Regions from separate parts of the Colwellia sp. BRX10-9 genome, predicted to be linked through region 1. Evidence: predicted binding sites of a transcription regulator. Region 1 holds the regulator's gene; each other region holds the start of a gene.

Evidence for each region. The regulator sigma-54, encoded in region 1, starts transcription at its own class of promoters, with help from an activator protein. The targets are predictions, from matches to a motif close to GTTGGCACGNNNNTNGNNT.
Region 2: a site for sigma-54 is predicted at 1,124-1,142, ahead of flgF (flagellar basal-body rod protein FlgF). Genes of this name have one in related genera too.
Region 3: a site for sigma-54 is predicted at 1,250-1,268, ahead of H4J69_RS15130 (flagella assembly protein FlgT). Genes of this name have one in related genera too.

What each region holds. Positions count from the first base shown of each region.
Region 1 covers NZ_JACGVV010000005.1:165,769-168,049, reverse strand. The annotation lists gene lptB (LPS export ABC transporter ATP-binding protein) at 1-462, shown strand, start outside; gene H4J69_RS05035 (RNA polymerase factor sigma-54) at 542-2,050, shown strand; gene hpf (ribosome hibernation promoting factor) at 2,074-2,281, shown strand, end outside.
Region 2 covers NZ_JACGVV010000004.1:102,490-104,770, reverse strand. The annotation lists gene flgG (flagellar basal-body rod protein FlgG) at 1-317, opposite strand, end outside; gene flgF (flagellar basal-body rod protein FlgF) at 346-1,089, opposite strand; gene flgE (flagellar hook protein FlgE) at 1,421-2,281, opposite strand, start outside.
Region 3 covers NZ_JACGVV010000029.1:12,726-15,006, forward strand. The annotation lists gene H4J69_RS15120 (LPP20 family lipoprotein) at 1-420, opposite strand, end outside; gene H4J69_RS15125 (FlgO family outer membrane protein) at 460-1,116, opposite strand; gene H4J69_RS15130 (flagella assembly protein FlgT) at 1,312-2,281, shown strand, end outside.

The DNA of each region.
Region 1 (2,281 bases):
ATTTTTCGAAAACTCAGTGTTTACGACAATATTATGGCTATTTTACAAACACGAAAAGAATTATCAGATGCTGAACGTGAAGAGAAATTAGAACATCTTGTTGAAGAATTCAACATAGGTCATATCAAAGATAATTTAGGCATGAGCTTATCTGGTGGTGAACGCCGCCGAGTAGAAATTGCTCGCGCATTAGCTGCTGAACCAAAATTTATTTTATTAGATGAACCTTTTGCTGGTGTTGACCCAATTTCAGTAGGTGATATTAAAAAAATTATTCTACACTTAAAAGAACGTGGCATTGGTGTGTTGATCACTGATCACAATGTACGTGAAACTCTCGATGTATGTGAACATGCGTATATTGTTAGTCATGGTGAACTTATTGCAGAAGGTACTGCAGATCAAATTCTTGCAAATCAACACGTAAGAGATGTATACCTTGGTGAACAATTCACGCTATAGTAGTCAGTAAATGAATAGTATCTTCGTATGAAAAAAACGAAAATATCCCATTAAAAATAATAGGAAGTTAATGACCTAAATGCGCCCTACTCTACAACTCCGCATAGGACAACAATTAACCATGACGCCACAATTGCAGCAAGCAATCAAATTGCTGCAACTGTCTACGTTAGAGCTTCAACAAGAAATTCAGGAAGCCTTAGAAAGTAATCCATTATTAGAAATGGATGAGTCTTCAAATAATCCCGAAGATAAAAGTACTGACAACCTTGAAGAAGCTCACACTGCCGGTACTGGTGATGTTAAAGAAGCCCCTGCTTCTGATGGTAGCGAAGACGCTACGCCTACCATTGATGAAATCACCACCACTGAAGCCATGGACAAGAACGATATCCCTGAAGAATTAAACATGGATACCACTTGGGATGATAACTACACGGCCGGTGCAGCAAGTTCAAGCTCAGGCCCAGCTTCAGAAGATTATACTTACCAAGGCGAGACTCAAGACTCCATTCAAGATCATTTGCGCTGGCAAATGGAATTAAGCCCTTTTACCGAAACAGACCGCGCTATAGCGACAGCAATTATTGATGCTGTTGATGACGCCGGTTACTTAACGGTATCTAGTGAAGACATTTTAGAAAGTGTTGCCATTGAAGGAGTAGAGCTTGATGAAATTGAGGTGGTACTAAAACGTATTAACCTCTTTGATCCTGTCGGTGTCGCTGCTCGTTCTATTTCAGAATGTTTAATCATTCAACTTAATCAATTTGACCCCGCTACACCTTGGTTAGCAGAAAGTAAGTTAGTTTTGCGTGACCATATTAATCTGCTGGGTAGCCGAGACTATCGTACATTAATGCGTAAAACTCGACTAAAAGAAGAGCAACTGCGCGAAGTGGTGCGTCTTATTCAATCACTTGACCCTAGACCCGGCGATAGTGTGATGAAGAGTGACGATCAGTATGTTATTCCTGATGTTTCTGTTGAAAAGAAAAATGGCCGTTGGGTGGTTGAATTAAATCCTGATACTGCGCCAAAACTTTCGGTGAATCAGCAATATGCTTCGATGTCACGTTCGATGAAGTCGACAGCTGACACACAATTTATTCGCTCAAATTTACAAGAAGCTAAATGGTTTATTAAAAGCTTAGAAAGCCGTAATGATACCTTATTAAAAGTGTCAAACTGTATTGTGCAACGTCAAATTGGCTTTTTTGAACATGGTAATGAAGCCATGCGTCCAATGGTTTTAAATGATATTGCCGAAGCTGTCGATATGCATGAATCAACCATTTCACGAGTGACGACACAAAAGTACATGCATACGCCACGTGGAATTTTCGAACTGAAGTTTTTCTTCTCAAGCCATGTTGGCACCGAAAGCGGTGGCGAATGCTCATCAACAGCTATTCGTGCATTAATCAAAAAATTTGTTGCTGCCGAAATCCCAGCAAAACCACTTAGTGATAGTAAAATGGCTGATTTATTAGCCGATCAAGGGATAAATGTAGCTCGACGCACCATAGCAAAATATCGAGAGTCACTTTCTATTCCACCTTCTAACCAACGAAAAAGTTTACTTTAACGAAAAGATGAGGAATTAAGCTTATGCAAATTAATCTTTCTGGCCACCATGTTGACATTACCGAAGCTTTACGAGAAAACGTCACGACTAAGATGGCAAAATTAAGCCGACATTTTGATCATATCAATAATGTTCATGTTGTTCTCACCGTTGAAAAATCAAATCAAATTGCTGAAGCGACTGTTCACGTTAGTGGCTCTGATTTACATGCAAAAGCTGAAAATGCTGACA
Region 2 (2,281 bases), on a different contig from region 1:
TGCACTTCAAAAAAACCTTCACCTTGGATCATTAGATCTAAAGCGTTATCGGTAGTTTGCATATCACCTTGGGTATGAATTTTTTGCGTAGCCACCACTTTTGTACCCGCGCCAAGCATTAAGCCTGAAGGCATCTCTGTATCTTGTGCAGAGCGACCACCTGGCTGATTAATCGTTTGATAGAGTAAATCTTCAAATACGGCACGACTTTTCTTAAAACCTATGGTACTGGCGTTAGCTAAATTATTAGAAATTACCGCAATATCTTTTGTTTGCGCATCTAACCCTGTTTTACTTATCCATAATGCTGGGTTCATAAATCACCTCAAAAATTATTTATTTAAATTAGAAAGCACGTAATAAAGATGCTGAACTTGCATCAACTTCTTCGGCTGTTTTCATGAGTTTTAATTGCATTTCAAACTGACGTTGCAAAGAAATCATCGCAGTCATCTCCCCAATAGGGTTTACGTTACTTGCTTCAAGCATGCCATTTTCGACTTTGACATTGACGTCAGCATTCTCATTTAGTCCATCTTTTCGACGAAACAAGCCATCAGCACCTTTTGCTAACTCTTGCACCCTCGGGTTAACCATTTTTAGACGACCCACTTCTTCTTGAAGAGAACTAGGTGCTCCTTCAGGCTGAACCATGATGGTGCCATCTTTACTGATATGAATATTATTGACTGGTAGAGGTATAAATATCGGGCCAGTATCTCCTAAGACAAGCTCGCCTTTAGAGGTTTCTAAAGCACCTTCTTCGTTGAGTCTAAATTGGCCATCACGTGTATAACCTTCAGTACCATTTTCAGCTTGAACAGCAAACCAACCCGGCCCTTGAATGGCAAGATCTAAATCTCGAGAAGTTTGCATCAAAGAACCACTGTCAAAGTTTTGGCTGGCATTTTCTGTCATGGCAAACACACGAGAAGGCAGGCCTTCGCCAAAAGCTTGCATTGAACGCGCCTGTGCTAAATCGGCTTTAAAACCCGTAGTCTTAGCGTTAGCAAGGTTGTTAGCATTAACGGCAAGCGAATGCATATTTTGTTTCGCACCGCTCATTGCGATATAAAGCATTTTGTCCATAACAGATCTCTAAAATTGTATCTTACAATGAGAAATGCAATAACAGTGCCAGAAGAAATAGAACAGGAAAAGGAAGATGGAAAAATAATCGTTTTATCGTCAACGAAAAGGAACCGACTGAGGTTTTGAAAGAAAGGTGGTTTGATAAAGACCATCCGCTGCTCGGGCATTGACACATAAAGAAGTATTAATGCGATGAAGAAATGGATGCCTAAGAATAGCTATGTTTCGCTCTACATCTATACCGTTCATCCTGAACATAAAAAGAGATAAAACATTTTACGTTTTATCTCTTTTATTTATCATAGACTAGATTATTTTAAAGATTTATTTATCGAATCTGTAGAATAGTTTGGTTTAGCTGGTTATCAACTTCTAGTGCACGAGAGTTAGCCTGAAAATTTCGTTGTGCTGAAATTAAGTCGATTAATTCTGTGGTTAAGTTAACGTTTGATTGCTCTAATGCCGATGAATTAATAGTACCAAAAGTACCTGAACCCGCCTCACCAGCCAATGCTTCACCGGAACTAATACTTTCTTTCCATGAAGTATTACCAATTTGCGTTAAGCCCTGTTCATTGGCAAAGTTTACTAAAGCAATGCGTGATAATGGTTCTGAGGTACCATTACTGTAAGTCGCTCGAATTAAACCATCACTACCAATATCTATACCGGTTAATCGACCAACCGCTAAGCCATCTTGCTCAAGCGAAGTCACTTCAAAGTTTGAAGCAAACTGCGTAGGTTCATTTGGATTAGGGCCAAGAGGGTCTAGATTAAAATTAATTTTCACGGTTTGAGTTGGATCAGCACCATTGGCTAATATTGTCGCTCCAAGTGCCACGGTAATAGCACCACCGTCACCTGGCATAGGTAATTGTGCAACAAAATCACCTGAAGAATCAAAGTACATACGCATGCCAGTAACACCGCCACTTGCTGATAACGGACCTGAACTACCGCCACCTTGTGGATTTGTTATTGGCGTTCCTGGAGCTGCCGTTGGATCTGGATCTGTCTGTCCACCTGGATCAGCTAAATCTACCGGTATGCCATCAACGCCAGCAAACATCATCCACTCGTTAGCATCAGACGAAGGATTATCTTTAATAAAGTAATAAGTCATTATATGACTATCACCTAATGAATCAAAAATAGTCACTGAAGTTGAATGGTTAAAAGTCAAAGGATC
Region 3 (2,281 bases), on a different contig from region 1:
ATAAATATTATAAACATCTTCAAAGTCTAAACTTAACTCTGTGGTGTAACTGTCGCCAACAGGATAGCTTTTAATCACTTTAGCTGCGCGGATGACACCTTGAACTGACGCTGACACTTCATTTTTACCCATTATCAGTTGTGACATGGTCATTTCACCATTTATCTTTTGCCCATAAACTTGTTCTGCAAGTTCTGCATAAGCGGCAAGCTTTGAGGCATTAATCGCCATCAACATACGCTGCGTTTCATGTTGTGAGTTTTGCAAACTTATCGGCGCTTGGCCAATAGCATGTAACACAGGGAAGGTTTCAGGCTTAACACTTTGCCATTGTACGTGTTTGTCATAAACACTAGAACAGCTGGCAAGTAACAAAGCTAAACTACCAGCGGTTAATATATTAAGAATAATTTTTTTCATCATAAATACCAAAAGTTAGTCCTACATCAATATAAAAAACTAATTAACAATTTTAATTGAACGTTCGTCTTCTGCTAACATAACGCTGTTTCGAATGATTAATCCATCTTTTATCCGAACACTTTCATCTTGATTAATCTGTTCACCAATTACCCAGCTTGGAATAAAAGATTGTGCCGTGGCAACAACAACACGTGATTGCATACCAATCATCCGAGCATTAATCATCACACCATTTTCTTGTTCCATCATGGTACCGGTTACAACATAGTCAATAATCTGCCGCTCTGGCAGCTCTTTCCAGTCGCGACTAAAAACATAATCACCTTGAGCAGTGACACGAATATGTCCCGTCGTTTTAAAATCAATAACAACTAAACCATGGCGCTGTAATTCATGAACAAAGTTCTCTGATATTTGATTACCCAGCCAATTAGTTGACTCAAGGTTTTCTAATTCGACAAAAGAAGCTACCGCGATAGGTGTTTTAGGGTTTACAAAAGAGCTGCTTTCAAGCATCTGATAAGTAAGCCCTTTAACAACATCTGCTATCGCATGTCGAGGTAGATTGAAACTGTCAATTTCACCTCGTACTTCTTGCTTTGATTTATAAAAATTATCTTCATCACTCATCATATTCATTGATGAACACGACATCAACGTTGGAATAAATAATGGAATAAGCCACTTTTTCATTGAGCTCCCCTTGATCGCTCTGAAAGCGAATAATCAGTTTTGCAGTAATATCGATAAACGACATCAAATAGTTTCTAATATAAATAAAGCACAAATCGCGCCAATCTATAAAGTTACTTGCGTATTAAAATAAGTGGGCATAGAAACTGCATATTCGACAGTAGATATTAAACCTTTTTTACTGACGGACTTCATATGCGCTTATTTATATCAGCTCTACTTTTATTTTTTATCACTCATTCTGCTGATGCCCAGTGGTATGAAGCTCAGGGAAAGTCAGTAATAATGCAGGGCAATGCCGAACGAGCAAAAACATTAGCCATAGAGAATGCATTAAAAAAAGCCTTACTCGTTGCCGGAGCTTCCGTATCGAGTGTGCAAAAAACGGTTAACGGATTATTGACACAAAATGAAATAAATATTCGCGCCAGCGGTACCGTAAACTCTTTTGAGCTGGTTGATGAAAATTATGAGGGCAATTTGGTCACCGTAACCATTCGTGCTGACATCTTCCCACAAAGTAAACAGTGCTTCTCTTCTGATTATCGAAAGTCTTTATTAATTACCCGTAGTAACTTAATGCATAGAGAGCAAGCGAGTATCGGTAAAATTTATGCTCTTGATAATAAATTGATGGCTAAACTTGCTTATAAAATTAACAACCAAGGTATTTATCTAGACACCCGATTGTTATTAAAAGAGAAGTCTCAGTTCTCAAGATTAAATAACAGCTTACAAGTTGAAGCAATAAAAAATCTCACCATGTCGTTAGCTAATATCAGCGATACTCAGTATGTCATGTATTCTGAAATTAATGACATTAGCTTTGCACAAGCCTCAACCAACGGTTGGCAGTTCTGGCAAGAAGATGTTTTTAACCGTCAGTTTAGTGTCAGCCTATATATTTACAACGGTACTAATGGTGAATCTGTCTTCACTAAGCAGTACCGTAGTTCTGCCCCATGGGAATTTGGCAAACGTCAGCAAGTTGATGTTCATAGCGAAGTATTCTGGCAAAGCCAATACGGAATGGCCATTGAAAAAGTGTTAGGGGATATGATCATTGATATCGACGAAAATATGATGTGTCAACCTACTCGTGGCAAGGTAGTGCAAATAGCTGGTAATTCGTTAACGATTAATTTAGGTAAAAGGCATGGCGTAA